Regions from separate parts of the Tardiphaga sp. P4_G1 genome, predicted to be linked through region 3. Evidence: riboswitches for the same ligand, from Rfam matches in the RefSeq annotation. Region 3 holds a riboswitch; each other region holds the start of a gene.

The links. Region 3 has a riboswitch for cobalamin ahead of metE (5-methyltetrahydropteroyltriglutamate--homocysteine S-methyltransferase). Riboswitches for the same ligand answer to the same signal wherever they lie in the genome.
Region 1: linked by a shared signal. The riboswitch ahead of AC1DUY_RS12940 (DUF1636 family protein) and the one ahead of metE (5-methyltetrahydropteroyltriglutamate--homocysteine S-methyltransferase) in region 3 are both predicted to bind cobalamin.
Region 2: linked by a shared signal. The riboswitch ahead of AC1DUY_RS19150 (TonB-dependent receptor) and the one ahead of metE (5-methyltetrahydropteroyltriglutamate--homocysteine S-methyltransferase) in region 3 are both predicted to bind cobalamin.
Region 4: linked by a shared signal. The riboswitch ahead of AC1DUY_RS20775 (ribonucleoside-diphosphate reductase subunit alpha) and the one ahead of metE (5-methyltetrahydropteroyltriglutamate--homocysteine S-methyltransferase) in region 3 are both predicted to bind cobalamin.

Annotation. Positions count from the first base shown of each region.
Region 1 is NZ_JBFUJU010000005.1:42,144-49,344, forward strand. Features, by position in the region: gene AC1DUY_RS12920 (putative bifunctional diguanylate cyclase/phosphodiesterase) at 1-522, opposite strand, end outside; gene AC1DUY_RS12925 (tyrosine phosphatase family protein) at 767-1,306, shown strand; gene cobS (adenosylcobinamide-GDP ribazoletransferase) at 1,299-2,063, opposite strand; gene cobT (nicotinate-nucleotide--dimethylbenzimidazole phosphoribosyltransferase) at 2,064-3,119, opposite strand; cobalamin riboswitch at 3,219-3,409, shown strand; gene AC1DUY_RS12940 (DUF1636 family protein) at 3,519-3,968, shown strand; gene cobU (bifunctional adenosylcobinamide kinase/adenosylcobinamide-phosphate guanylyltransferase) at 3,965-4,495, shown strand; gene cobW (cobalamin biosynthesis protein CobW) at 4,496-5,509, shown strand; gene cobN (cobaltochelatase subunit CobN) at 5,525-7,201, shown strand, end outside.
Region 2 is NZ_JBFUJU010000007.1:356,558-363,758, forward strand. Features, by position in the region: gene typA (translational GTPase TypA) at 1-727, opposite strand, end outside; gene AC1DUY_RS19145 (alkaline phosphatase D family protein) at 960-2,513, opposite strand; cobalamin riboswitch at 2,659-2,848, shown strand; gene AC1DUY_RS19150 (TonB-dependent receptor) at 2,955-5,237, shown strand; gene AC1DUY_RS19155 (PepSY domain-containing protein) at 5,240-6,688, shown strand; gene AC1DUY_RS19160 (TAXI family TRAP transporter solute-binding subunit) at 6,749-7,201, opposite strand, start outside.
Region 3 is NZ_JBFUJU010000001.1:606,300-613,500, forward strand. Features, by position in the region: gene AC1DUY_RS03000 (ATP-binding protein) at 92-1,075, shown strand; gene metE (5-methyltetrahydropteroyltriglutamate--homocysteine S-methyltransferase) at 1,123-3,510, opposite strand; cobalamin riboswitch at 3,615-3,826, opposite strand; gene AC1DUY_RS03010 (peptidoglycan DD-metalloendopeptidase family protein) at 3,995-5,398, opposite strand; gene AC1DUY_RS03015 (protein-L-isoaspartate(D-aspartate) O-methyltransferase) at 5,506-6,156, opposite strand; gene AC1DUY_RS03020 (response regulator) at 6,449-6,826, shown strand; gene surE (5'/3'-nucleotidase SurE) at 6,851-7,201, opposite strand, start outside.
Region 4 is NZ_JBFUJU010000008.1:281,248-288,448, reverse strand. Features, by position in the region: gene AC1DUY_RS20795 (glycosyltransferase family 87 protein) at 1-100, shown strand, start outside; gene AC1DUY_RS20790 (HD domain-containing protein) at 72-713, opposite strand; gene AC1DUY_RS20785 (GlxA family transcriptional regulator) at 880-1,845, shown strand; gene AC1DUY_RS20780 (hypothetical protein) at 1,852-2,037, opposite strand; cobalamin riboswitch at 2,227-2,441, shown strand; gene AC1DUY_RS20775 (ribonucleoside-diphosphate reductase subunit alpha) at 2,561-5,494, shown strand; gene AC1DUY_RS20770 (ribonucleotide-diphosphate reductase subunit beta) at 5,640-6,764, shown strand; gene AC1DUY_RS20765 (AzlC family ABC transporter permease) at 6,876-7,201, shown strand, end outside.

The DNA of each region.
Region 1 (7,201 bases), on a different contig from region 3:
ATTGTCGCTGGAGCCGAAAAAGAACGCGAAAGGCACGACAACCAGCGCCATCACGATCAACGCTGCCGCGCGCAGATGCATGAGGCAGAAGCCGCAGCCGATCGATGTGACGGCCATAAAGAACGCAACGTGGCTTTTGCTATAGGCGTCGCCATAGGGAAACAGGCTGAGGCTCCAGGCAGTGAACGCGACGCCGAGAATGCCTGCAAAGATGATCGAGCCGGTGAGCTTCTCTACGGCCTGGTTGAGCGACAGCGTGGTGTTCCGCGCTCTCAACCAGCTCAGTATCCGGATCACACAGATTGCATCGAATGCAGCAGGGAGATAGACGGTAAGCAGATGTGGCGCAGTACCATAAAAGGTGATTGCAAGTGCCGTCGTGTTGACGACCACCAGCGCATACATCATCGGCACCTGACGGGTGAAGGCAGCGAGTTTCGCTTCCACCAGTTCGGGGTTTTCGCGCGGCACCCGGAAGATCGTTCCGATTTGTGATGCCGCCATTTCGAAGTAGTTCAGCATCGTACCGTCCTGGACTCTGCACTGGTAAGTTAGATACCTATCGCAACTTCTTTAAGATTGGCCTGCCTCGGTTGTCTAAAGTTCGAGCGAGTAACCGATTGTTCTGATTAGTGTATTTTCTTCTGTTTGCGATGGTGCAGGTGCGAAAAGGTCGGGGTGGTATTAAGAAACCGACCTTGCATCAGCGACATCGCAGCGGCATGAGGTTGAAGAAGGTCCATTCGCCGTGGGTGAGAGGAAGGACATGACGACAGCGAGCAGGGTGTTCGAATGGATCTATGTGAGCTCGCTCGGAGGACTTGCTGCTGTGGCAGACTCGCTGCCGTCCTTCGATCTGCTGACCCTTCTGTCGCCCGCCGCGAGCGAGCGCGACTGGAGCGGGTTGGCGCGTGAGCGGCATGTGGAGCTAACCTTTCACGATATCGTCGAAGCAACGCCGGACCTGATCGCGCCCGATGCCGAAGTCGTGGATGCCATTCTTCAATTCGGCCGCGGCAGCATCGCTGATCGCCCGATGCTGATTCACTGCTGGGCCGGTATCAGCCGTTCCAGCGCTGCGGCTTACGCCATCGCCTGCGATCGCAATCCTGGCTACGAGGCGGTGATCGCCGATGAACTACGCAAACGTTCGCCTTATGTGACGCCGAACAAATTGATGGTGCAATTGGCCGACGAACAGCTTGGCCGCGACGGCCGCATGGTCGAAGCCATCGCACGCATCGGCCGCGGTGCGGACGCTTTTGAAGGTGAGGCTTATCGATTGCCGTTGAACTGGCCTATTTGATCAGGGCTGCGACGCCGAGCAGAAAACCGATCTCGAAGAGTTGCTCGACGGCACCGAGCACGTCGCCGGTGTAACCACCGATCAGTCGACGCGACCAGAGTGCGAGCAATGCGGCGAGCGCTGCGCCGAGCAGAAGACCCGCAAAAAGCGATGCGACCGAGACGAGCGCAAGCGGGATTGCTGCAAGCACAACCACACCAAGTGCAAACAACGATTCCTCAAATCGTACGGGCGCCTCGGCGTAAGTAACCTTCATCGCACTGGTATCGCCGCTATAGGGCAGGCGGTTCATCACGAAGGCCGGCATGGCGCGTGCTGCGGCATGAAGAGCAAAGAGCGCTGCCGCGCCTGCCCAGACAGGTAATGTTGCCAGTGCCGCGATACGCAGTGCCACGCCGAGGCCGAGTGCCAGCGCCCCGTAAGTGCCGATGCGGCTGTCCTTCATGATCGCAAGGCGCTTCTCGACGGTCCAGCCCCCGCCGAAACTGTCGGCTGTGTCGGCGAGGCCGTCTTCATGCAGCGCGCTGGTCAGGGCGATGCTTGTCGTGATCGCCAGCAGGGCAGAAATCAGCGGTGACCAGAATTCGCCGGCAACGAGAAACACGATTGCGGATGCAGCGCCGATGCCGGCGCCGACCACCGGAAAATACTTCATTGCACGCGCAAGCCAGTCAGGCCCTTGCGCGTCGACAGTTGCCGGTACCGGCAGCACCGTCAGGAAACGGATCGCATTCAAAAGATGCGGATCCAGCCTCATCTAGATCTTTCCGGCCAGCACGTCGTCGAGGCTCGCAACGTCGGTCAGCATGCGCGCGGCGGCGCGGACCAACGGCACCGCAAGCAGCGCGCCGGTGCCTTCACCGAGCCGCAAGCCGAGATCGAGTAGCGGCTTGGCATCGAGCGCGTTCAGCACGATGTCATGGCCGCGTTCGGCCGAGCGGTGTGCGAAGACGCAGTAGTCGCGTGCAGCCGGGCACAGACGAACGGCGAGCAGTGCCGCGGCGCTGGAGATGAAGCCGTCGATGATCACCGGCCGCCGTTGCGAAGCTGCGCCGAGGATCGCTCCGGCCATGCCCGCGATTTCCAGTCCGCCTAATTGGGCCAGCACATCCAGTGGCGCAGTTGCGTCGCTGCGCGCTGCCGCCTTCGTGATCGCCGCGCGCTTGCGCGCCATGCCGGCATCATCCTGCCCGGCGCCAACGCCGATACAATCATTCAGGGGTGCCGGTGCGAGTCGATGAACCACCAGTGCCGAGGAGGCCGTGTTGCCAATTCCCATCTCGCCGAGCGCGATGATGTCTGCGCCGGCCTTGATCTCACCGACGGCGATTCTGAAGCCGCGCGTCAGCGCATCGGCCGCGTGCTCTGCCGTCATCGCTGGCTCGCGCGCGGCATTCGCCGTACCCATGCGGACCTTGGCGTCGATCAGCTTCGGATGGACAGGCAGTTCCGCAGCGACGCCGATGTCGATCACGCGCACACCGATGTCATTGGCCGCGGCGAAAGCATTGGCCGTGGCGCGGCCGGCCAGATAGGTCATCACCATCGCGACCGTGACCGCCGACGGATATTGCGACACGCCTTCGGCTACGAGTCCGTGATCCCCCGCGAAGACCAGCAGCACGGCATTGTCACCGCGGGGCTCGCCCGGATGCCGGATCATGCCGAGTTGCAATGCCAGCTCCTCGATTCGTCCGAGCGATCCCAGCGGCTTGGCCTTGCCGTCGATGGCGGCGCGGATTCCTGCCGCGATCTGCGGGTCAACAGGCGCAATGGCGGGCGGCTGCCACAAGGGCTGGGAATAGGCGGACATAGGGTTCCTTTTCGCGGCCTAACTGACGCAAGACGACCTGCAAGGTCAACAGGTCCGGGCGACAGTCCGTCGGCGCGGTTGACCCCGGCGCACCTGGCAGATAGCGTCTTTTACGATGGTCCTTCCGCGTGGAAGGTGAATAGGGAAGCCGGTTTGAGGCCGGCGCTGCCCCCGCAACTGTAAGCGACGAGCCCGCGCCGGTGCCACTGGGAATTCTTCAGAATTCTTGGGAAGGCGGCAACAGGCTGTGACTCGCAAGCCAGGAGACCTGCCATCACGAACTGTGCTTTGGAGGCGTCGTCGGGGCGGGGTGCACCGGACGGGAGCGAACCGACGGCCATGCTGTCGGCGCGATCCAACAAAGCTCGTAGGCCCGCGAGGGCATGAACTGAGCATGTGATGGATCACGACAGCGCCGATATCTCTGGCGAGCAAATTTCGGTCGAACCGCCGCGCCCTGTGCCGGCTGGTCCCGTTGTCGTGAGTGTGTGCATCAGCTGCAAGGCCGCCGAAACCGGCACGATCGTTGGGCCGGACATGTTCGATGCGGTGAAGGCCGCGCTCGGCGATGGCGATGCCGCCGTGATGGTGCGTCCGGTGCAGTGTCTCAGCGTCTGCAAGCGGCCAGCAACCGTCGCGGTGACGAGCCCTGATGGCTACACGTTCCTGTTCGGCGATCTGCAGACCGATAGCGGCAGCGCGGCGCTGGTGTCTTTCGTGGAGTCCTATCAGAAGGCCGACTACGGCCTGGTGCCATGGCGCGAGCGCGCCGAGGTGCTGCGCAAGGGCATGGTCGCGCGCGTGCCGCCGATGCGTTGGTCGCCTGAAGATGGGCGTGCGCCGAAATGACCGCGGTCTCCACCACGTTGGTGCTGGGCGGTGCGCGGTCCGGCAAGTCAACTTTCGCCGAGAGGCTGGTCGATGGCATCGGCCTGACCAAAGTCTATCTTGCGACTGCGACGGCCGGTGATGACGAGATGCATGCCCGCATCGCGCAGCATCGCAAGCAGCGCGGCGAAGGCTGGATCACCGTGGAAGAGCCGCTCGCGCTTGTCGATGCCCTGACGCGCGAGGCCACGGTCGGACGCGTCGTGCTGGTGGATTGCCTGACACTGTGGCTGTCGAACCTGATGTTGGCCGAGCGCGATCCAGAGATTGAAGCGAAGCGCCTCGTGCGTTTTCTCGATGTCTCGCGCTATCCGATCGTGTTCGTGTCCAACGAAGTCGGCCTCGGTCTCGTGCCGGAGACACCGCTCGGACGCGCTTTTCGCGATGCGCAGGGCCGCCTCAACCAGATCATCGCGGCCGCCGTGCCGAATGTTGCTTTCATCGCAGCCGGACTTCCGCTCTGGCTCAAGCGTTCCCAGGAGAATTGAATGTCCCGCGTTCCCGTCACCGTCCTCACCGGATTTCTCGGCGCCGGCAAGACCACGCTGCTGCGCTCGCTGCTGACCCAGGCCGATGGCCGCCGCATCGCCGTGATCGTCAATGAGTTCGGCGATGCCGGTTTCGATGGCGGTCTGGTCGAGGAATGCGCGGCAAAGGCCTGTGCGCCCGGCGATATCGTCGAGCTTACCAATGGCTGCATCTGCTGCACCGTCGCCGACGACTTCGTGCCGACCATGGATAAGCTGCTGTCGCGCGAGCGTCCACTCGATGCCATCGTCATCGAGACCTCCGGCCTCGCGCTGCCGCAGCCGCTGTTGAAGGCCTTTGCCTGGCCGGCGGTGAAGACTCGCGCCACTGTCGATGGCGTCGTCACTGTCGTCGACGCACTGGCGCTCTCTGAAGGCCGTGTCACGCTGGACGAAGACGCTGTTGCCGAACAGCGCGCCAGGGACGAAGGCATCGAACACGACGACCCCATCGAGGAAGTGTTCGAGGACCAGCTCGCTTGCGCTGATCTAGTGGTTTTGTCGAAGAGCGATCTCGTCGCTCCGGAAAAACTCGCCGAGATCGAAGCCAAGCTGAAAGCCGTGTTGCGCCCCGGTGTCAGCATCGTGCGCTCGAAGGGCGATCTCGCGCCATCGGTGCTGATCGGCCTCAATGCCGCCGCCGAGGACGACATGGCCGCTCGTGTCGGCCATCACGGCGAGGAAGAAGAACACGACCATGACGATTTCGACAGCATCGTCGTCAAACCCACCGCTGCTGCGAGCATCGACGCGATGCGTGCGCGCATCAGCGACGCGCTTGGCCTCGATGGCGTGCTGCGCGTGAAGGGTCATGCACGCATTACGGACAAGCCCGCGCCGATCGTGGTGCAGGCCGTCGGCGCTCGCGTTGAACTCGCCTTCGCCCGGCCGGACGTGATGCAGGCCGAGCATCTGGTGGTCATCGGCCTCAAGGGATTCGACGGCGACGCCGTGCGAAAGGCACTCGCCGGGTAACGCAGGTTCACCCGCATGCATCTGAAGCTCGATACCTCCGGCAGCATTGACGACGGCGACGTCGCCCGCGATCTCGGGCAGGACACCGCCGATATCGTCGTGCTGTCGGCGGCTGACAGCGATCTGGCGGCGTTCAATGCGGCGCATGCGACACTGCCGGGCGATTTCCCCAGCGTGCGGTTCACCAACATGCTGGCGCTCGGTCATCCCGCGTCGGTCGATCTCTATGTCGAGCGCACGCTGGCTGAGGCGAAGATCGTGGTGCTGCGCATGCTCGGCGGCATCAGCTATTGGCCCCATGGTGTGGAGAGTCTGCGCAGCGACGCGCTGAGCCGCGGTAGCAAGTTCGCCTGCCTGCCCGGCGAGATGGATTGGAATGCCGAACTGGCCGCCCGCGGCACGGTCAGCAGCGACGAAACCCATGCGTTGTGGCGCTATTGCAGCGAGGGCGGCGTCGACAACGCGCAGCTGGCACTGCGCTATGCCGCGCATCTGATCGGTCACGGAGAGCAACCTCCCGCCGCGCGGCCGATGCCGTCGGCCGGGTTCTGGCCGAGTGAACCGACACCAGATGATCGGCCCAATGCCATCGTGATCTTCTATCGTGCGCTGGTCGCAGGTGGGGACACCGCCGCGATCGATGCGGTACGTCTGTCTTTGAGCGCGCGGGGTCTCAATGCCGTTTGCCTCTATGTCACCAGCCTGAAAGATGAGCGCTCCGCCGCATTCCTGCGCGCCGCGCTTGCGGCCTATCCGCCCGATATCATCATCAACGCCACGGCCTTCGCCACAGCGACCGCGCATGACGATGCCGGCGTGTTGTCGGCGTCAGGTTGCCCGATCCTGCAGGTGGCGCAAGCAGGTATCTCGCGGGCCAGCTGGGAAGCCTCTACTCGCGGCCTGACGCCGCGCGATCTGGCGATGCATGTGGTGTTGCCGGAAGTCGATGGCCGCATCTTCGCCAATGCCATCGCCTTCAAGGAACGTGGCGCCAGCGACGGCGGCTTTGCGCCGACAACATTGCAGCCGGTGCAGGATCGGATTGATGCGACCGCTGATCTGGCGCGCGCCTGGGTGCGCTTGCGCCGCGCTGCGGCGTGCGAACGACGCGTCGCGCTGATTCTGGCCAATTATCCCAATCGCGATGGACGCCTTGCCAATGGCGTCGGCCTCGATACGCCGCAGAGCCTGATCGATGTGATCGCCGCGATGCGCGAAGCCGGCTACGGCACTGGTGACGCGCCTGACACGACGACCGCCATGATGCAGCTGTTGCAACAGGGTCCAACGAATGCGCTTGCCGGTCGCGCCGAGCGAAGCGGTGGCATGACGTGGCCGCTGGCTGAGTATCACGCGGCCTTTGCGACGCTGCCGACCAATGTGCGGCTGGCTATTGAGTCACGCTGGGGCAAAGCTGAGAACGATCCGCATGTGGTCGACGGTGCATTCCGTCTCGGCCTGCATCGTTTCGGCAATATCACTGTCGGCGTGCAGCCGGCACGCGGTTACAATATCGATCCGAAGAGCACCTATCACGATCCCGATCTGGTGCCGCCGCATCACTATCTCGCCTTTTATTTCTGGCTGCGCCGCGACTTTGATACCCATGCGGTGGTGCATCTCGGCAAGCACGGCAATCTCGAATGGCTGCCGGGGAAAAGCGCAGGCCTGTCGGCCGATTGTCTGCCCGAT
Region 2 (7,201 bases), on a different contig from region 3:
TGCCGTCGCGCGACAGCACCTTGACGGCCTGGTTCGGCTTCACCGAACCGGCCGAGATGCGACCGGTGATGATGCGACCGAGATAGGGGTTGGCTTCCAGGATGGTTCCGAGCATGCGGAACGCACCTTCTTCAACCACCGGCGGCGCGACATGCTTGATGACGAGATCGAACAGCGGCTTCATGCCGACATCATGCGACGCATCCGGGCTGTCGGCCATCCAGCCGTTGCGGCCCGATCCGTACAGAATCGGGAAATCGAGCTGGTCGTCGGTGGCGTCGAGCGCTGCGAACAGGTCGAACACTTCGTTGACGACTTCGGTGATGCGGGCGTCCTGACGGTCGACCTTGTTGATCGCGACGATCGGCTTGAGGCCGAGCTTCAGCGCCTTGCCGACCACGAACTTGGTCTGCGGCATCGGGCCTTCAGCAGCGTCGACGAGCACGATCACGCCATCGACCATCGACAGGATGCGTTCGACTTCGCCGCCGAAGTCAGCGTGGCCCGGGGTGTCGACGATGTTGATCTGGACTTCATCCCACAGCACCGAGGTGCACTTGGCGAGAATGGTGATGCCGCGCTCTTTTTCGATGTCGTTCGAATCCATCGCGCGTTCCTGGACGCGCTGATTGTCGCGATACGTGCCCGACTGCTGCAGCAGCTTGTCCACGAGAGTGGTTTTGCCGTGGTCAACGTGGGCGATGATAGCAATGTTGCGAAGGTTCATAGGTCTTCTTCTGGTTACGGTCTGGGTGCCCTTGAGCGGGTTCAACAAGACATGCTCGACAACAAAAGGCTTATGCCTTGCGCTCGAGCGCGTTCGATAACTGCCTCGTCTGAAAACGCGCTGGGGCAATCCCTCCAAAAGCAAACCCGGCCAGAAGGGGCCGGGTACTCGGACGCGTTGCGGCGCAATATAGGGGGAAATCGCCGAAAAACAATGCGAATCTGCCAAATGGTTAGCCCAATTTCGGGTCCAGAACCGTGGCCCAAAGGGCCATATCGGCCCGATCCCGCAAGGTAACGGTCATTTGGCCGCTTTGGCCGTCGATTTTGACGTGACCGAAGAACTGCATGCCGGCCGACGGGGGCAAATTCTGCTTATCGGGCCCCGGCGCCTTCACGAAACGGACCTCGGGACCGAAGGTATTGTCGAGCGCCGCCGGCCCGAAAGTTCCGGCGTGAAACGGGCCCGAAACGAACTCCCAGAACGGCTCGAAATCCTGAAACTGCGCCTTTTCCGGATTGTAGTAATGCGCCGCCGTGTAATGCACGTCGGCGGTCAGCCAGACCGTGTTGTGGATACCGGCCGATTTGATGAAGCGCAGGATATCGGCAATTTCCAGCTCGCGGCCCCGCACTGGCCCGTCGCCCTGCGCAATGGCCTCAGACCCGGTTTTGTCGGCAGCGTTGTCATAGACGACGAGGCCGATCGGCATGTCGGAGGCGATGACCTTCCAGGTCGCCTTCGAGGCCATCAAGGCGCGCTTCAGCCAGGCCATCTGCTCCGGGCCGATGAAATACGCATCCGGACCATAGCTCTCCTGCAGGTTCGGGCCGTTGGGGCCGCGATAGCTGCGCTCGTCCAGCATGAAGACGTCGAGATGCGGGCCGTAATTGAGCGTGCGATAGACGCGGCCGGGTTCGGTCGGATTGACCGAGATCGGATACATCTCGTGAAAGGCACGGGCACCGCGCGCCGCCAGGAGCGTGATGTCGCGCTCCTTGTAAGACGACGGCAACTGCTTCGAGAGCGACCAGTTGTTGGTGACCTCGTGATCGTCCCACTGGCCGAAGATCGGGACCTGCGCATTGAAGGCGCGGACATTGTCGTCCAGCAGATTGTATTTGTGCGCAGCGCGGAATTCGTCGAGCGTCTCGGCGACCTTCGCCTTTTCCGGCACCGTGATGGTGTTTTTCCAGATCCTGCCGTCCGGCAGTTTCGTTTCAGGCAGGATCGGGCCGTCGGCGTAGATGGTATCGCCGGAATGGATCAGGAAATCCGGATTGTGCTTGCGCATGGTGGCGAAGGTGACCATGCCGCCGTCCTCGGCATTGATGCCCCAGCCCTGCCCGGCGACATCGCCGCCCCAAACAAAGGACACATCGCGGCGATCCGCTGGCGCCGTGCGGAAGCGACCGACGACGGGCTCGCCGACGATCTCGGTATGCGAGAGATCGCGGAATTTGACGCGGTAGAAGATGTCCTGTCCCGCGGGCAGATTGTCGAGCAGCAGCTTCGCCGTGAAATCGCTCTCGGGCAGCGCCGTGATAACCGGCAACATGCGCGCATTACTGAAGGATTCGGTCGTGGCGACTTCCACCATCATTTGCGCTGGTCTATCCGCACGCGACCAGATCATGCCGCTGCTCGTCCCGACATCGCCGGACTGCACGCCATGCGACACGACCGGACGATCCGCCGCGCGGCTGAGGTAAGGCATCGCCAGGAAGCTTGCGCCTGCTGCGGCTGAGTGCGCGAGGAAGCGACGACGGGATAAACGTAGTGCCATGGCGAACTCCTGATCCTGGCTCTGGCACCAGTGGCTCTAGGCAGATCGCTTGACGCTGCGATGACAGGTGATGCGCAATATCAACACCCGCCAAAGCAAGCTGCGAATGATTGGCAGCTTGATTGACACATTTGGAAATTTCACCTTAACGTGAACGCGACGGTTCCCTTCGGGGATCAAAAGGGAATGCGGTGAGGGGGATCCCCCGATTCCGCGGCTGCCCCCGCAACTGTAAGCGGCGAGCCTGCGCCAAGAGCCACTGGGTGTTCACCTGGGAAGGCGGCGACAGGCAGTGACCCGCGAGCCAGGAGACCTGCCGCCAGTCGTGGTCACACGCGAGCACATTGGGCGGGGTGTCCTGGTGGAAGTCACACTGCCTGTTTGAAAGCGGCGGGGCGACTTGGTTTGCGGTGACGTGCCACGTAACCGCGAGTCCTGTTCATGACCTCCGTTTCTCCCGTTGCATCGAAGCGACATACTCCCTTTCTTTATTCTGTTGCTCTCTCCTGCTTGTTGTGTCCGAGCGAAAGCTGGTCGCAAACCTCACAGTCGAGCCAGACGCTCGATCCTGTTGTCGTTCAGCCGTCAGCGACACCTCAACGCGCACGCCGCGCCACGAACGGCAATGCATCGCGCGCTGCGCGCTCGCGGCAACAGCGCAATGTCGCTGCCAATACCGGCGCGCCGGTTGCCACGCCGACAGGCGCTGTCTTCGCAGCGCCGACGCTCAACCTCACAGGCACTGCATCCACCGGCAGCCGCCTCGGCCTCACGCGCCTGCAGACGCCGGCCAGCGTCGAAGTGATCTCGGCAGAAACCATGGCCGAACGCGGCCAGCAGAACGTGCTCGACGCGGTGACGCAGAACGCCACCGGCATCACCGCCATCGGAGATCCGGGCAATGGCGGCGTCGCCTACAGCACCCGCGGCTTCTCCGGCACGGATTCGGTGAAGATACTGCTCGATGGCACGCGGCTCTATGTCGGCGCGGGCACCGTGAACTTTCCGTTCGACACCTGGTCCACCGAGCGTATCGAGGTGCTGCGCGGTCCGGCCTCCGTGATGTTCGGCGAAGGCGCGGTCGGCGGCGCGATCAACATCATCTCGAAGATGCCATCATGGATTCCGCGCAATCAGGCCGAGATATCGCTCGACAGCAACATGGAACGCCGCATCGCCGTGGACAGCGGCGGCCCGATCAACAAGGACGTCGCCTATCGCATCACAGCCACCGGCAACATGTCGGACGGCTGGGTCGACCGCGGCAACAGCTCGAACATAGCGCTGCATGCTGCCGTGCAGGTCAAGCAGACCGAAGACGTGGTCTGGACGATCTCGACCGACTACGGCGATCGCCAGCCGATGCGCTATTTCGGCACGCCGTTGATCAACGGCCAGTTCGATCCGGCGCTGCGCTTCAAGAACTACAATGTAGGCGACAGCACCATCCGCTGGCAGGATAGCTGGAATCAGGTGAAGACCGAGTGGCAAGTGGCCGACGGCATCTCGATCCGCAACACGTTGTACTACCTGTACAGCAAGCGGCACTGGAAAGAGCTCGAAAATTATGCGTTCAATCCGGCCACCGGCCTGATCGACCGCAGCACCTATCTGGAAATCTTCCACGACCAGCAACAGATCGGCGACCGCTTCGACGCCACGTTCAAGGGCCATGTACTCGGGATGGCCAACGAATTCGTCGCCGGCTTCGACGTCAACCGCATCGACTTCAAGCGCTCGACCAACTCGCCCTATGGTGGATCGTCGTCGGTCGACGCCATCAATTTCAATCCTGGCCTGTACTTCAGTCCCGATCCGCTTACGTCGGACTTCTCCAGCGTGACCAACCAGTACGCGGTGTTCGCCGAGAACCGGTTGTCGGTCACCGAGCAACTGTCCTTAATCGCCGGCGTTCGCCAGGACCAACCGACCGTCGAGCGGACCGACGTTCGCAATGCCGCCAACAGCTACAGCCGGGACTATTCTTCGACCAGTTGGCGCGCCGGTGTGGTCTACACACCGATCAAGGATCTGGCCTTTTACGGCCAGTATTCGGTCGCAGCCGATCCTGTGGGCGGCCTAATCACGGCGAGCAACGCCAACGCCAAATTCGATCTGGCCACCGGCAAACAGGTGGAGATCGGCGTCAAGCAGTCGTTCTGGGGCGGCCGTGGCGAGTGGACGCTGGCGGGCTATCAGATCGTCAAGAACAACCTGCTGACGCCGGACCGAACCGACCCGACACTGACACGGGTCGTGCAGGTGGGCCAGCAGTCTTCGCGTGGCATCGAGGCCTCGATCGGCGTCTCGCTCGATTATGGCTGGCGCGTCGACGCCAACACCGCGTTCGTGCGCGCGAAATATGACGATTTCATCCAGAACGTGGGCGGCATCGCTGTGAACTACGCCGGCAATGTGCCGTTCAACGTGCCGCAGAACGTCACCAACGTCTGGGCAACCTGGGCCTTTGCGGCGAACTGGTCGGCCAATGCCGGCTTCCAGATCGTCGGCAAAACGTATGCAGACAATGCAAACACGCTGGAGATGCCGAGTTACACACTGGTCAATGCCGGCCTGCAGTGGAAGCCGGACGTCAACACCACAGTGTCGCTGCGCGTCTACAACCTGTTCGACAAGATCTACGCGACGTCGAGCTACAGCGACAATCAGTGGATGCTCGGCATGCCGCGCACCGCCCAGCTCGCCGTCAACGTGAAATTCTGAGCTTGTCGCGCAAGCTGACACGCACACTCCGGCGGTGGCTGTATATCGGCCACCGCTGGATCGGCATCGTCACCTGCCTCTTCTTCGCGATGTGGTTCATCTCCGGCGTGGTGATGATGTATGTCGCGTTTCCCGGCCTCTCCGATAAAGAGCGGCTGGCGGCATTGCCCGATATCGTCTGGGAGAAAGTGGCGCTCTCTCCCGACGAGGCGATGAAGGCTGCCGGTGCCACGCGCTATCCGCGCGAATTGCGATTGAGCATGATCGCCGATGAGCCGGTGTATCGGTTGACTGGCTGGGACGGCAAACGGCAGGCGATCTCCGCCGCCGATGGCCGCGCCATCACCGAGATCAACGAACAGCAGGCGCTCGCGGTTGCGCAGCATCATCCTGCCAGCAAATCGCCTCAGCTCGAAGAGACCGTCGATCGCGATCAGTGGAGTGTCACCGCACGCTACGATCCGCTGCGACCATTGTATCTGATCACACTCGGCGACGATGCCGGCACCAAGCTTTACGTCTCCTCGCGCTCCGGCGAGATCGCACTCGATACCAACCGCACCGAACGCGTCTGGAACTGGCTCGGCTCGATCCCGCACTGGATCTATCCGACCGTGCTGCGCAAGGACGGCCCGCTGTGGCGGCTCGTGGTGCTTTGGATCTCCGGCATCTGTTTGATCGTCGGCGTTACCGGAATCTGGATCGGCATTCTGCGCGTGCGCCTCAAGCGACGCTATGCGAGCGGTAATATCACGCCCTATCGCGGCTGGATGGCATGGCATCACGTCACCGGACTGATCGCCGGGCTGTTCGTGCTGACCTGGATGTTCTCGGGCTGGCTGTCGCTTGATCCCGGCCGCGTTTTTGCCGACCGCAATACGCCACGTGAGGTATTGCAACCCTATGCCGGCCACGACGCGCCTGATATCGCTGCGGCCATTCGCGCACCGGCCGATAAGCCCGCGGTCGAAGCACGCTTCGTATGGATCGACGGCATGCCGCTGATGATCGTCGCGAAGCGCGACGGCACGAAGATGGCGATCAATCCGACAAGCGGCGAAATCGCAAGACTGTCGCAAGATCGTCTCTGGAAAGCCGCAACAATGCTGCTGCCGGACTCGCGCCTCGAAAGCCAGATAACCCTCTGGAAATATGACGCTTATTGGTATGCGCATCACAATGAGCGCGAATTGCCGGTGTTGCGCGCCAAATTCGATGACGACGCGCAAACCTGGTTTCACATCAGCCCGGTCACCGGCGACATTCTCGGCCGCGTCGACTCAAGCCGGCGTACCTATCGCTGGCTGTTCAATGCGCTGCACAGTTTCGATTTTCAGTTGCTGCTGATGTATCGCCCGGCCTGGGACATCGTGGTGTGGCTGCTGTCGATTCTCGGCACCATCGTCTCGGCGAGCGGCGTCGTGATCGGCTGGCGCTATCTCAAGCGCTAAAGCGTTTTCAAGCGAAGTGGTCCCGGTTCGCGTGAAGAAAACGCGTCAAAACGAAAGACTCTAGACCGCCAGCGGCCGCGGCGGCTGACGCAATTGCTCCGGCGGATTCATCGGCTCCGGCGGGATCATGCCGATCAGCGCCTTGCGGTCGGCGACGGCGTTGTGGAATTGCTCGAGCGCAATATTGAAGGCTGTCAGCGTGCCTTCCTCAATGGCACCATGCTCGTAGCAATTCAGGGTATGACGCAGAATATCGTCGGCCTCCGCCTGCATCGTATCGAGCTCTTCGAGGGACTCGCTCTTGCGCGCGGCGGCAATCATGTCGAGCAGACGATCGCGCTCCGACACATTCACGTTGCGCTCGTCCTTCTTGAGATAGCTCGCGAACCAGGCGCCGATCGAGCCCATCGCCGAGAGCCCCATCAGGCTCCACCAGATGTAGTCGCTGTAGCGATCGAGGAAGGTCTTTTCTTCGCCATCCACATAGGCGGCCGCGCCGGGATGCACGGGGAT
Region 3 (7,201 bases):
ACGCCGGTAAACCCTCTGATTTGTCTGCGATTTGTACCGCTTGCGGATGTGTTCCGGGCTCGATATGGGTGCGCGCCGAGGAAAGTCAAAAATGTCAAAAAAGCCCAATAAAACAAGCCGCCGCCCTGCCAAAAAGGCCCCTGCGACCCGCACGTCCAAGACCGTCCGCACGACCGCGGCAAAACGTCCGCGACCAGCCGCCGCCCCCCAGATCGATGAGCGGATCGCGCTCGCCCTTGAGGCCATTGCCGCCGGCATGGCTGCCGCGGCGCCGAAGTTGTCCAACGCTGATTCTCTGGGCAGCGCCGAGGCCTTTATCTGGCATCCCGACGGCCGCCTTGCGCCGGTGCCGAAGGTCTCGAGGGTCGATATCGGCCTGCTGCAGGGCATCAACCAGCAGGTCGACACCCTGATCGAGAACACAAGGCGCTTCGCCAACGGGCTGCCGGCCAACAATGCGCTGCTTTGGGGCGCGCGCGGCATGGGCAAGTCGTCACTGGTCAAGGCCGCCCATGCCTCGGTCAATGCCAGCAAGTCCGTCGCCGGGCGTCTCAAGCTGGTCGAGATCCATCGCGAGGATATTGAAAGTCTGCCCGCCCTGATGGAACAGATCCGCGCCTCGGATTTCTATTTCATCGTGTTCTGCGATGATCTTTCTTTCGACGGCAACGACGCGTCCTACAAGTCGCTGAAAGCCGTATTGGAAGGCGGCATCGAAGGCCGGCCGGACAACGTGATCCTCTATGCGACCTCGAACCGCCGCCATCTTCTAGCGCGCGAGATGATCGAGAATGAACGCTCGACCGCGATCAATCCCGGCGAAGCCGTCGAGGAGAAGGTGTCGCTGTCGGATCGTTTCGGCCTCTGGCTCGGCTTCCACAAATGCAGCCAGGACGAATATCTCGACATGGTGCGCGGCTATTGCAGCCACTATGGCCTCAAGACCGACGCCGCCGAACTGGAACGCGACGCGCTGGAATGGTCGACCACCCGCGGCTCGCGATCAGGTCGCGTGGCTTGGCAGTTCGTACAAGAACTCGCAGGACGCCTGGGCGTGAAGCTGGCCACAAAGTAAAGGCAAATGCCGCCCCGTCATGACAACGGGGCGGCATTCGACTCGCCCTAGGCGAGACTTCGCAACTCACGTGCCGCCGCGACCATATTCACGAGCGCAGGCCGCACCTCCTCCCATTTGCGGGTTTTCAGTCCACAATCGGGATTGATCCAGAGCTGGGAGTCCGCCAGCCGCTGCCGTGCAAGCTTGAGCAGATCGACCATATCGCGCGTTTCAGGCACCCGCGGCGAGTGGATGTCATAGACCCCGGGACCTATCTCGTTTGGATACTTGTAGGTCCTGAACGCATCGAGCAGTTCCATCTTCGACCGTGACGTTTCGATGGAGATCACGTCGGCGTCCATGGCACCGATAGCGTCGATGATGTCGTTGAACTCCGAGTAGCACATATGCGTATGGATCTGCGTGTCGTCACGCACACCCGACGAACAGATACGGAAGCTCTCCACGGCCCAATCGAGATAGGATTTCCATTCCGATTTGCGCAGCGGAAGCCCTTCGCGGAGTGCCGCTTCGTCGATCTGGATCATACCGGCCCCAGCCTTTTCCAGATCGAGCACCTCATCGCGTATCGCGAGCGCGATCTGGCGACAGGCGACTTCGCGGGGGATGTCGTCACGCACGAACGACCAGTTCAGGATCGTGACAGGCCCTGTCAGCATGGCCTTCATCGGACGTTCGGTGAGCGACTGTGAGTACTGCCACCATTCGACGGTCATCGGATGCGGCCGGGACACGTCGCCGAACAGCACAGGTGGCCGCACGCAGCGGGAGCCATAGGATTGCACCCAGCCATGCTTGGTGAAGGTGAAGCCGGAAAGCTGCTCACCAAAATACTGCACCATGTCGTTGCGCTCGAACTCGCCGTGCACCAACACATCGAGACCGATATTCTCCTGCCAGCGCACCGCCCTCGCCGTCTGGTTCTGCAGGAACGTCTTGTAGGCGGCATCGCTGAGTGTGCCCCTGACATGGGCCCCGCGTGCGTTTCTCACTTCCGCGGTCTGCGGAAACGAGCCGATGGTCGTTGTCGGGAATGCCGGCAGCTTGAAGCGTCGATGCTGTTCGGCAGCGCGCGTGGCAAAGTCACTGCCCCGACGACGCATTGTCGCGTCCACAGAGGCGACGCGTTTGGCGACCGCAAGATCGTGGATCTTCGACGATGCCAGTCGCGCAGCCGCCGCGGCGTCCGACGCGGCAAGCGTTGCAGCGACATCAGCGCGGCTGCCAGCCAGCGCTGCTCCAAGTGCGGCCAGCTCTTCCATCTTCTGGATCGAAAAAGCCAGCCAGCTTTTGACGTCCGGATCGAGATCAGTCTCAAGGCTGAGATCGATCGGCACATGTAGCAGCGAACAGGACGGCGCGAGCTCAACGCGATCCCTCCCCAGGAGATCGACCATGGGTTCCAGACTATCGAGCAGACTGGACAAATCGGACCGCCAGATATTGCGGCCATCGATCACGCCCAGCGAGAGGATCATGTCCTTCCGCGCCTTCGCAGCGACTTCATCGAACTGGTCCTGCGCGCGGACCAGATCGAGATGAAGCCCGGCGACGGGAAGCGACAGGGCCAGATCGAGGTTGTCGCCCAGCTCACCAAAATAGGTGTTCAGCATGATCCTGAGTTGCGGAACCGCTTCGGCAAAAGCCGCATATGTCTTTTGCAGCGCCTGCCGGGCCGGCGCGTCGAGATCGAGCACCAGACATGGCTCATCCAGTTGCACCCACTCGGCGCCGCTATCGGCCAATTCCCCGAGCACCTCAACATAGACGGGCAGCAATCTGTCGAGCAGTGTCACCGGATCGAATGACGCATCCGCGCTCTTGGCCAACTTCAGATAGGTCACAGGCCCGACTAGCACAGGTCGTGTCTGATAACCCAGCGATCTCGCCTCCTCGTACTCCTTGATCGGCTTGCGCGATGCGACACTGAAGGTCTGATCCTGCGCCAGTTCAGGCACCATGAAGTGGTAGTTGGTATCAAACCACTTGGTCATCTCCTGTGCTGGTACGCCTTGCGACGTGTCATGCGCATGAGAGCCGTGTGTACAGGCCTCGTCATGCGCGGCGCCTTGTGATCCACGTGCCATGGCAAAATAGGTCGCGAAGGAAACGTCTCCTCCCTTCCAGCCATAGACCTTCGGAATGGCGCCTACCATGACGCTGGTATCGAGTACCTGATCGTAGAATGAGAAGTCGTTCGACGGCATGACCGTGATCCCGAGCGACTTCTGACGCGCCCAATTTGCGGCACGCAGCCCGACGCCGACATCGATCAGCGCATTCTCGTCGATTGCACCGGACCAATAGCTTTCCAGCGCCATCTTGAGCTCACGCCGCGGACCGATCCGTGACGTTCCCAATGTAGCAACAGGAAGCGAGGACGTAGATTTGGCAGAAGACTTGGAAGAAGTAGACTTTGACACAGTAGACATGGCTTAACCCCAATGATTGGGGGCAAAAGGCCAAAGTGACACGTCTGGATTCCACGACGGCAGTCGCGGAATCGCAACCGCACCACCGGGACACCCCGCCCGAGGACGTTTATGTTGTCGAGGCAGGTCTCCTGGCTCGCGGGTCAATGCTGCTGTCCGGCCTTCCCAAAACCTTTGCAGGTCTCAGTGACTTTAATGGACAGCGGCTCACCGCTTACAGTTGCGGGGGCAGCTCCGGCCTTGGCTTAACGCCTCACCGGCTTCCCTCTTAGCTTCGGGCAAACCTTCCCGAAGAACCACGACATGTTCACATATGGGCAACATCGCGCGGCAGTCAACCGAGCTTGCGTGCGCAAGCTGCCCACTCGCAGCAGCGCGTCGAAGATTCCGGAGCTGGAGTGGGCCGCAGCCCCGGGATCAAACGTATCAAGCCCGGCACGAGGCCGGGCTTGCTTAAATGCGAACTACACTTCGTGGATTGCGCTTACGCCCCGTTGAGGAACTGCAGCGGATCGACCGGCGACGAGCCCTTGCGGATCTCGAAGTGAAGCTGCGGCGAAGTAACCTCACCGGACTGGCCGGACTTGCCGATCACCTGACCGCGCTTGATGGTCTCGCCACGCTTCACCATCAGCTCACTCGCATGGGCATATGCGGTGACGTAGCCGTTGGAGTGACGAACGAGGACCAGATTGCCGTAACCCTTCAGCTCGTTGCCGGAATAGGCAACGACGCCATCTTCGGCAGCCTTGATCGGCGTGCCTTCCGGCACGGCGACGTTGATGCCGTCGTTGGACTTGCCATTGGTCTTGGCGCCGTAGCCTGTGACCACGCGGCCGCGCACCGGCCAACGGAACGTCGGCAAAGCGCCGGTTGCGTCAGCGGCTTTAGTCGGCGATTCCGGCGCGGTTTCTTCAGGCGTCGTCGTGGCACTTGCCAGACGGGCCTTCTGTGCGGGCTCGGCAGACGCAACACGGGCCACGGCAGCGGACGTGACCGCGCCAGCCGGAGCGGCCGTCACGGCTGCGACGGGCGCAGCGAGCGGCGCTGCTACAGGAGCTGCATTGGCCGTACGCGCGCCGGGTACCGTGATCTTGGAGCCAAGCTTCAATTGGGCAGTCGGCGCCAGACCATTGGCGCGCGCGAGTTCGGCGACCGGCACGTTGTTCCGGCGCGAGATGCTCATCAGCGTATCGCCGCGATTGACGAAATGCATGGTCGATGCGCCGACGGCAGGTTTGCTCGCAGCAGCGGCAACGGCCGGAGTTGCCGCAGCGCCCTGGCGCGGAATGATCAGCGACTGGCCGGGCGACAGCGCGCGCGGACCCTTGTAGCCATTGGCCTGCAGGATCGCGGCCGACGAGACGTTGTAGCGCTTCGCCAGACCGTCGAGCGTGTCGCTGGTGCCGACGATGATCGAGGTGCCGCCATCACGGGCAAGGCCGTTGGTCGCTGCAACCGAGCGCGGCGCCGTGGAGCCGGTGGTTTCGATCGGCGCGCGTGCGGGCGGCGGCGTATACATACCGTTGCCGCCCCCGCTGACGGGAGCAGCCGACGCAACCGGACGGGCTGTCGGATAGGACTGCGGCGCCGAGATCGGCGGCGGCAAAGGCTGGGATTGATACTGCGGCTGCGGATTATAGGCCGGACGCTGATACTGCGGCAGTTCCTGGCGCTCGACCGGCGCACGTGGTGCCCGCTGCGGCACAGAGCCGGTGGTTTCGCCCTGCCAGCCAAAGCCACGGGACTGCCCCGAGTCAAAACTTGGATTCTGAGATAGGCGTGTCTGCATGTCGGCGCTGCAGCCCGCAAAACCGATAGACATCAGCGCCAGCACCGCGACCTGCGGAGCGCGACGCGAGTAAAGCAACTCGACAACGCTGGACATTGGTTACTCACTCATACGCAACAAACAACTGAATTGAGTAAACACCGTCTCCGTTACCAAGCCTTTAACCTTGCGACCAACACGTGACAGTCGTTCACGAACTTTTTTCAGAGTTCGCGCGCGATGCCCGGCAGCGCTGGCACAAAACGCACGTCCACCAGCTCCTTTCGCTCCAATCCATCCCCGGTTTTGCGGATCCGGACTAGGGTCTGGACGCCATTGTGAGGACCAACCGGCGCAATCAGAATACCGTCCTCCTCAAGTCGGTCGGTCAGCGCCGCGGGCACCTCCTCCACAGCGGCGGTCACGACGATCCGGTCAAACGATCCCAAATTGGCAGCCGGATTGAGGCCATCGCCGAGCATGACCTCGATATTGTGGAGGCCAAGTGCCTCCAACCGGGTCCGGGCGGCATCGGCCAGCGTGCGATAGCGCTCAATGCTGAGCACGTCGCGGACGAGCTTTGACAGGATCGCGGCCTGGTAGCCCGATCCCGTGCCGACCTCGAGCACACGGTGACCAGCATTCAATTGCAGCTGTTCGGTCATATAGGCTACCACGAAGGGCTGGCTGATGGTCTGACCGCAGGCAATGGCCAAGGCCGTATCCCGCCAGGCATGGGCGCGATCGTTCGGCTCGACGAAGCGATCACGCGGAATATCCTCCATTGCGCGCAGCACCAGCCGATCGCTGATCCCACGGCGCCGCAGACCAAGCTGAAAGGTCATCTGTTCAGGCGGCTGTCCGACGGTAATCATGGAAATGCCTCACGCAGCACAGGTTAGAAACACTCTCGATCTAGCAAAGATAGATTGATGTATTTCTGCGATCGGAACCGGGATAGCCTAACGACAACTTTTATTGTTCCGCGCGCGGAACCAGCAACATACCAGCCTGTTATGGGCGGGGCGCTGAAATCCTGATCTTGCTCTATCTGGTACCGAACACGCGACATGCGTCTTTGGGTCACGAAAATGGCAATGCGTCGAGATTGCGTTCAACCCGGGAATTTGCGATTTTGTTCAGAGGATTGGGGCAAGGAAACCGGCCATGACTGCAACGAACCCGCCGGGCGGCTCCGTCTTCCTGGTCGAAGACGAGGTCATGATCCGCATGATGGTCGCCGATATGCTCGAGGAACTCGGCTACAGCGTGGCCGCCGAAGCCGGTGACATCAACGAAGCGATCAAGCTGGCTGGTACTGCCAAGTTCGACATCGCGATCCTCGACGTCAACGTCAACGGCAAAGTGATTTCGCCGGTCGCCGAGGTGATTGCATCGCGCAACCGCCCGTTCATCTTCGCGACTGGCTACGGCGCGCAAGGCCTGCCGGAAGAATTTCGTGACCGCCCCACGCTGCAGAAGCCGTTCCAGATGGAAACGCTGGCGCAGGTGCTGTCCACGACGCTCAAGGGGGTCGCGGTCTAAGCGAGCCCCTCGCTTCTCGAAACCTCAGCCCAGCGCTTTGGTCAGCGCTTCGGAGAATACATCATCCGTGCGATCGAGACGCAGCGGCGTGACCGAGACATAGCGCGCAGCAAGGGCGGCAAGATCGGTGCCCTCCAGCGGGGCTTCCGCGGCGACGATGCGCTCGAAACCGATCCAGAAATACGGATTGTTGCGGCCATCGCGCCGCTCATCGACGCGCAAAAAGCCCTGATTGCGCTTGCCCTGCCGGGTGACAACGACACCTTTCACGTCGTCGGCCGCGCAGGCCGGGAAGTTGACGTTGATGACGGTGTTCTTCGGCACGCTCGCCTTGATGACCTTGCGCAGCACGTCCGGCCCATATTTCAACGCGGT
Region 4 (7,201 bases), on a different contig from region 3:
CTTCGGCGCTCCCACGGGCTTTGGCGCAACGCTGCTGGTGGCAGCGTTGATCGCCATGCGCGTCCGGGAGTCTATTCGCTCCACGCCGAGTTCAGGATGATGCTGCAGAAATTCCCGCGTTTGTAGGTGGGGTCGCGGAGGTCGAGCACGTCAGCCTTCACGTTGCCAAAGGTCGTGTCCGGCTTGTGGATCGTCCCCGCAGCGAACGCATCGATGATCCCGTTCTTGAAGTCATGGCCACGCGGATAGCACGTGCACACTTCGTGGCGCTGGTGTTCGGTGAAGGCCTCATACTCCAGACCCAAGACGTCCATCTCGACGCCTGCGGTCACCAGCGCGACGACAGGCCGTTTGTGCTTGGGAATGCCCGGTGTCGTGTGAAGCGCGATGGCGTCCCAGACATCGTCGATGTCGCGCTCATCGATACTGTGGCTGCGCAGAAAGTCCGCGGCAGCATTCGCGCCATCGACTTCGAAACGTTCATCCTTGCTCGCATAGGGCGCCTGCAGGCCCAGGTCGTGAAACATCGCGCCGACATAAAGTAACTCGGAATCGACCTTGAGACCCTTGCGCTGCCCGGCGAGCGCGCCGAACAGGAAAACGCGATTGGAGTGATGATACAGAAGATCGCTTTCGGTATCGCGCACCAGCTGATCGACCTGGCGGGCGAGGGCGCTGTCAGGGACTTTGATGCCGGCAATGGTCTTGCTCATGAGATGCTCCTTGCGGGGGTGTTGTGATGCATCCGTTGTCGCCGGCGGGCGGTGTCCTCGCAATCGCGCCGCGCCCTGCAAAGCTGCCATTCGCCCGTGATTTCCTGCCGCAAGACGACTATCTATTCAGAATGACTTGGGCCTGTCCTCGCCGTCGGAATGAAGCATCACCATGAAGACCGTTGCTCTTGCGATCTTTCCGGGCGTCCAGTCGCTGGACGTAGCCGGTCCGCTTGATGTGTTCATGGAGGCCAATGGCTTCGTTGCACCGGGCGACGGCTACGACATTACACTTGTCGCTGCAGACTGCGCGCCGCTGCGTGCATCGAACGGCCTGCGGATATCTGCCGATCTGGCGTTCAGTGATGCGAACAAACCCTGGGATCTGGTTCTGGTGGCCGGCGGGCCTGGGCTGCCGACGGCAGAGGCGGATCCGCAGCTTACAGAGTGGCTGGCCAATGCGGCGCTCCATGCGGAGCGTTATGGCTCGGTCTGCACCGGGGCATTCGCGCTCGGCCATGCAGGCTTGCTTGACGACAAGACGGTGACGACGCACTGGCAGAACGCGCCGCTATTGGCGCTGCGTTTTCCCAAAGCGCATGTGGAGTTCGATCGCATCTACAGTCGTGACGGTGCGCTGGTGACGTCAGCCGGCGTCACCGCAGGCATCGATCTGGGTCTCGCGCTGGTCCAGGAAGATCATGGCGCGGACGTTGCGTTGGCTGTGGCCAAGCGTCTGGTCGTGGTGGCGCAGCGCCAGGGTGGCCAGTCGCAATTCAGTCCGTATCTGGTACCGCCGGCCGAGCCGGACTCGCCGATCGCGCGAGTCCATGCCCATGTGATGGCGCATCTGCGTGACGCACACAGCGTGGATGAACTGGCCGATGTGGCGGGCATGAGCGCGCGCACCTTCGCGCGGACATTCAAGCAGGAAACAAAGATGACGCCGGCAGATTTTGTCGAGGGCGCCCGGATCGACACGGCGCGTAACCGTCTCGAAGGCAGCGATCTGCCGCTCAAGGTGGTGGCTTATGAATCCGGTTTCACCACCGCCGAACATATGCGTCAGGTCTTCGTGCGACGCCTGGGCCTGACGCCCAGCCACTATCGGGCCAGCTTTCGCGCGGTCTGATTCTGCTCAGGCGAGCTGCAGCGAAGAAATCGGATCACTCGCAGGAAAGCTGTCCATCAGCGCTTCGTTCAGCATCTCGTCGAGGCGGCGCCGGGCGATCTGATCCGTCGTCTCGAACGCCGTGACCGCGCCTGCGTGCCCCACGAAAGCGTTGAAGTTGATCCTTTCAGTGGTCGTCATCAGGTCGCGCATCGCATCCTCCATCGGTTGATCACGATGTTCTGCGCTTCGCGGTGCTCGGCGGCAACGAATCGCATCGTGCAGAAACCGTCAACGACCCCGCGGTTTCCGCCACGCAAGCGGTTGTCCACTGAACCAACAGCCCTACCGAATTTGTTGCGTTCGGCTCCAATGCCCGCTTGACACTACACCGCGGGTCACACCAAATGTAGATGTCACGGTCCGCCCTGTCGCAAGACTTGGTGGCTAAGAGGGAAGCCGGTAAAGACGTTGTTTTTCGTCATATTCCGGCGCTGCCCCCGCAACTGTAAGCAGTGAGTCTGTTTCGATTGAAGTCACTGATGCGCAAGCATCGGGAAGGCTGAAACAGACATTGACCTGCGAGCCAGGAGACCTGCCGCGACACCAGAACGTCCATGGGCGGGGTGTCCCAGCGGTCGCTTGCAGGCAATGCCGGCGGATCTCCGCCGTGTATTTTGCAGCGTCCTTTCGGCCCCAGCCCCCATTGCTTGATGCATCACACGGGGTCTTGCCGATGCCTACTTCATCTTCTGTTTTGTCCAACGGACGCGATGCGGCTCATGCGCCGCTGATTCAACTGTCGCCGGAAACGCTCGCTGCGCCTGCGCGCGAACCCTCGATGCAGATCATCCGACGCAACGGCACGGTGTCGCCGTTCGATGCGGGCAAGATTTCCGTGGCCATGACCAAGGCTTTCCTCGCGGTCGAGGGCCACACGGCAGCGGCGTCGCGCCGCGTGCATGAGGCGGTAGAACAGCTGACCGGCGAAGTCGCGGCGGCGCTGACGCGCCGCGTCGGTGAAGGCCGCACCTTCCATATCGAGGACGTCCAGGATCAGGTCGAGCTGGCGCTGATGCGCAGCGAGCACCACAAGGTCGCCCGCGCCTATGTGCTGTACCGCGAGGAGCGCGCTCGCACCCGCGCCGAGGAACTGGCAGCCAAGCCGGCGCTCGTCTCCACGGCACCGGTGCTGCATGTCACGCTCGCCAACGGCACCCGCGCCCCGCTCGATTCGGCGCGTCTCGCGCTGATCGTCAACGAGGCCTGCGCCGGCCTTGATGGCGTCGATGCCGCCCCGGTGCTCGAGGAAACCCGACGCAATCTCTATGACGGCATCACGCTGGATGAGCTGGCACTGGCCGGCATCATGGCCGCGCGCACGTTGGTGGAGCAGGAGCCGAACTACACCTTTGTCAGCGCCCGCCTGCTCCTCGACAAACTGCGTACCGAAGTCCTGTCCTTTGTCGGGGGCACGCCGACCCACGCGTCGCAGGCCGACATGACCACGCGTTACGCCGAATATTTCGGCGCCTATATCAAGACCGGCATTGCGGCCGAGCTGCTCGATCCCGAACTCGCGCGCTTCGATCTCAAGCGAATCGCTGCCGCGCTGAAGCCGGAAGGGGACCTTCAGTTCCAGTTCCTGGGATTGCAGACGCTCTATGACCGCTACTTCCTGCATGTGCAGGGCAATCGCATCGAACTGCCGCAGGCCTTCTTCATGCGCGTTGCCATGGGCCTCGCGCTGCGCGAGATCGACCGCGAAGCCCGCGCCATCGAATTCTACAATCTGTTGTCGTCGTTCGACTTCATGGCCTCGACGCCGACGTTGTTCAATTCGGGTACGCAGCGGCCGCAGCTGTCGTCGTGCTTCCTCACCACGGTGGCCGACGATCTCGACGGCATCTTCAAGTCGGTGAAGGACAATGCACTGCTGGCGAAATATTCCGGTGGTCTCGGCAATGACTGGACTCGCGTGCGCGGTCTCGGCGCGCATATCAAGGGCACCAATGGCGAGAGCCAGGGCGTTGTGCCGTTCCTGAAGGTTGCCAACGATACGGCCATCGCCGTCAATCAGGGCGGCAAGCGCAAGGGCGCGGTCTGCGCTTACTTGGAAACCTGGCACATCGACATCGAGGAGTTTCTCGATCTCCGCAAGAACACCGGCGACGATCGCCGCCGCACGCACGATATGAACACCGCCAACTGGGTGCCGGATCTGTTCATGCAGCGCGTCGAGGCCGATGGCGAATGGACGCTGTTCTCGCCGGACGAGACGCCTGAGCTGCACGATCTCTATGGCAAGCCGTTTGCCGAACGATACGCGGTCTATGAGGAAAAGGCCGCGCGCGGCGAGATCCGCGTGTTCAAGAAGGTGCGGGCCACCGATCTGTGGCGTCGCATGCTGACCATGGTGTTCGAGACCGGCCATCCCTGGATCACCTTCAAGGATCCCTGCAACCTGCGTTCGCCGCAGCAGCATGCCGGCGTCATCCACTCGTCGAATCTCTGCACGGAAATCACGCTGAATACGTCGGACGACGAAGTCGCGGTCTGCAATCTCGGCTCGGTCAACCTGCTCAATCATATCGGCAAGGATGGCATCGACCACGCACAGCTGAAGCGCACCGTGACCACGGCGATGCGGATGCTCGACAATGTCATCGACATCAATTTCTACACCATCCCGGAAGCGCGCCGCTCGAACCTCAAGCACCGTCCGGTGGGTCTGGGTCTGATGGGCTTTCAGGATGCACTGCAGGCGCAGGGCATCGCGATGGCGTCGGATGCGGCCGTGGCGTTTGCCGACACCAGCATGGAAGCGATTGCCTTCCATTCCATCTCGGCATCGGTGGATCTCGCCGCCGAGCGCGGCCGCTATCCGTCCTTCGAGGGATCCCTGTGGAGCCGCGGCATCCTGCCGATCGACTCCATCGAGATACTAGCGGAGGCACGCGGTGGCGTGCAGATGGATCGCTCGACCACGCTCGACTGGAACGGCCTGCGTGACCGCGTGAAGTCCACCGGCATGCGCAATTCCAACGTGATGGCGATTGCGCCGACGGCGACGATCTCCAATATCTGCGGCGTCGCGCAGTCGATCGAGCCGGCCTATCAGAACCTCTATGTGAAATCGAACATGTCGGGCGATTTCACGGTGGTGAACGCCTTCCTCGTGCGCGATCTGAAAAAGAGGGGCCTGTGGGACGAGGTGATGGTCTCCGACCTCAAATATTTCGACGGCAGCGTCGGATCGATCGATCGCGTGCCCTACGATCTCAAGGCGCTCTACGCGACCTCGTTCGAGATCGACAGCGCGTGGTTGATCGAAGCGGCCTCGCGCCGTCAGAAGTGGATCGATCAGGCGCAGTCGCTCAATCTCTATATCGCCAATCCATCCGGCAAGAAGCTCGATCAGCTCTATCGCCTGGCCTGGACGCTGGGGTTGAAGACGACCTACTACCTGCGCTCGCGCAGCGCGACGCATGTGGAGAAGTCGACGCTGAAGGGGACTGACGGCAAGCTCAATGCCGTGTCAGCGACAGTCGCTGCGGCGAAGACGGCGGGTGCGCCGATCCTCGTTCAGTCCTCCGCCGTCACTGCACCGGATCTGTCCGGAGCGATGGCCTGTTCGATCGACAATCCCGAATGCGAGGCGTGCCAGTAAGGGTGCGCCAAACACACTGACCTCATCCTGAGGAGCGGCTTCTTGGCCGCGTCTCGAAGGATGGCCCCACGCTCATGGTTCGAGACGCCCGCTGAAGAAGCGGGCTCCTCACCATGAGGGCCGAACAAATACGCAAGGAACACCCATGCTCGACTGGTCCGATACCTCATCCGCTCCCAAAACCCCCGCCTTCATCCCGATCCCGCAATCTCCCACCGACGCCACCGGTCTCGGCACCATCGATCGCTCTGGCGGCCGCGTCTCGGTGGACGAGAAGCGCATGATCAACTGCCGCGCGGACGTCAATCAGCTGTTGCCGCTGAAGTACAAATGGGCGTGGGAGAAGTATCTCGCCGGCTGCAACAATCACTGGATGCCGACCGAAGTCTCGATGCAGGCTGATATCGCACTGTGGAAGTCGCGCGATGGCCTGACCGAAGACGAGCGCCGTGCGATCAAACGCAATCTCGGCTTCTTCGCAGCGTCAGAGAGCCTCGTCGCCAACAATATCGTGCTGGCGATCTATCGCCACCTCACCAATCCGGAATGCCGGCAATATCTGCTGCGGCAGTCGTTCGAGGAGGCGGTGCATACGCACACCTTCCAGTACATCGTCGAGAGTCTCGGCCTCGATGAGGGCGAGCTGTTCAACATGTATCGCGAGGTGCCGTCGATCACCGAGAAGGCCGCCTGGGCGCTCAAGCACACCCAGCATCTCGACGATCCCGACTTCAAGACCGGCACGCCGGAGACCGATCAGGCCTTCATGCGCGATCTCGTGGCGTTCTATGTGATCTTCGAAGGCATGTGGTTTTATACGGGCTTTGCGCAGATCCTGTCGCTCGGCCGCCGCAACAAGATGGTCGGGATCGCCGAACAGTATCAGTACATCCTGCGCGATGAATCGATTCATCTGAACTTCGGCATCGATGTCATCAACCAGATCAAGATCGAGAATCCGCATCTCTGGACCAAAGCGTTCCAGGAGGAAATCCGCGACATGATCCGCACTGCGGCCGAGCTTGAAGCCGCCTATGGGCGGGACACCATGCCGCGCGGTTTCCTCGGGCTGAATGCGGCGCTGTGCGAAACCTATATGCACTTCATCGCCAACCGCCGCTGCGCGCAGATAGGTCTCGCGCCGGTGTTCAACGAGACGGAAAATCCGTTCCCGTGGATGTCAGAAGCCATGGATCTGAAGAAGGAGAAGAACTTCTTCGAGACCCGGGTGATCGAGTACCAGAATGGCGGCGCGCTGAATTGGGAGTAGTCTTTGGTCTCATATCCGCCGCTGCATGGCGCATATGAATCCGCATCGCTTGACCTGATCGCGTGAGACCCGCAGGCATGATTGGCCTGCGGGCGTCACGCGGATCAGTCGATGCATTCCAGCCACATCCCGAAAGCACCAGCCTATTGGTCGAAGGCCGCCATCGTGCCTGGCATCATTGCCATCGGTCCGATGCTGCCCGGCACGCTCGCTTTCGGCATGGCATTCGGTGCGCTGTGTGCGCAGAAGAACCTCACGCTTGCCGAAGTCGAAGTGATGATGGCGACGGTCTATGGCGGGCTATCGCAATTTGTTGCGGTGCAATCATGGCCTGATGTTTTGACGCCGGGTGCGATCGCGACGCTGGCGCTGTTGACGCTCACCGTGAACATCCGTTTTTTCCTGATGAGCGCGACACTGCGCCCGTGGTTCGGCAC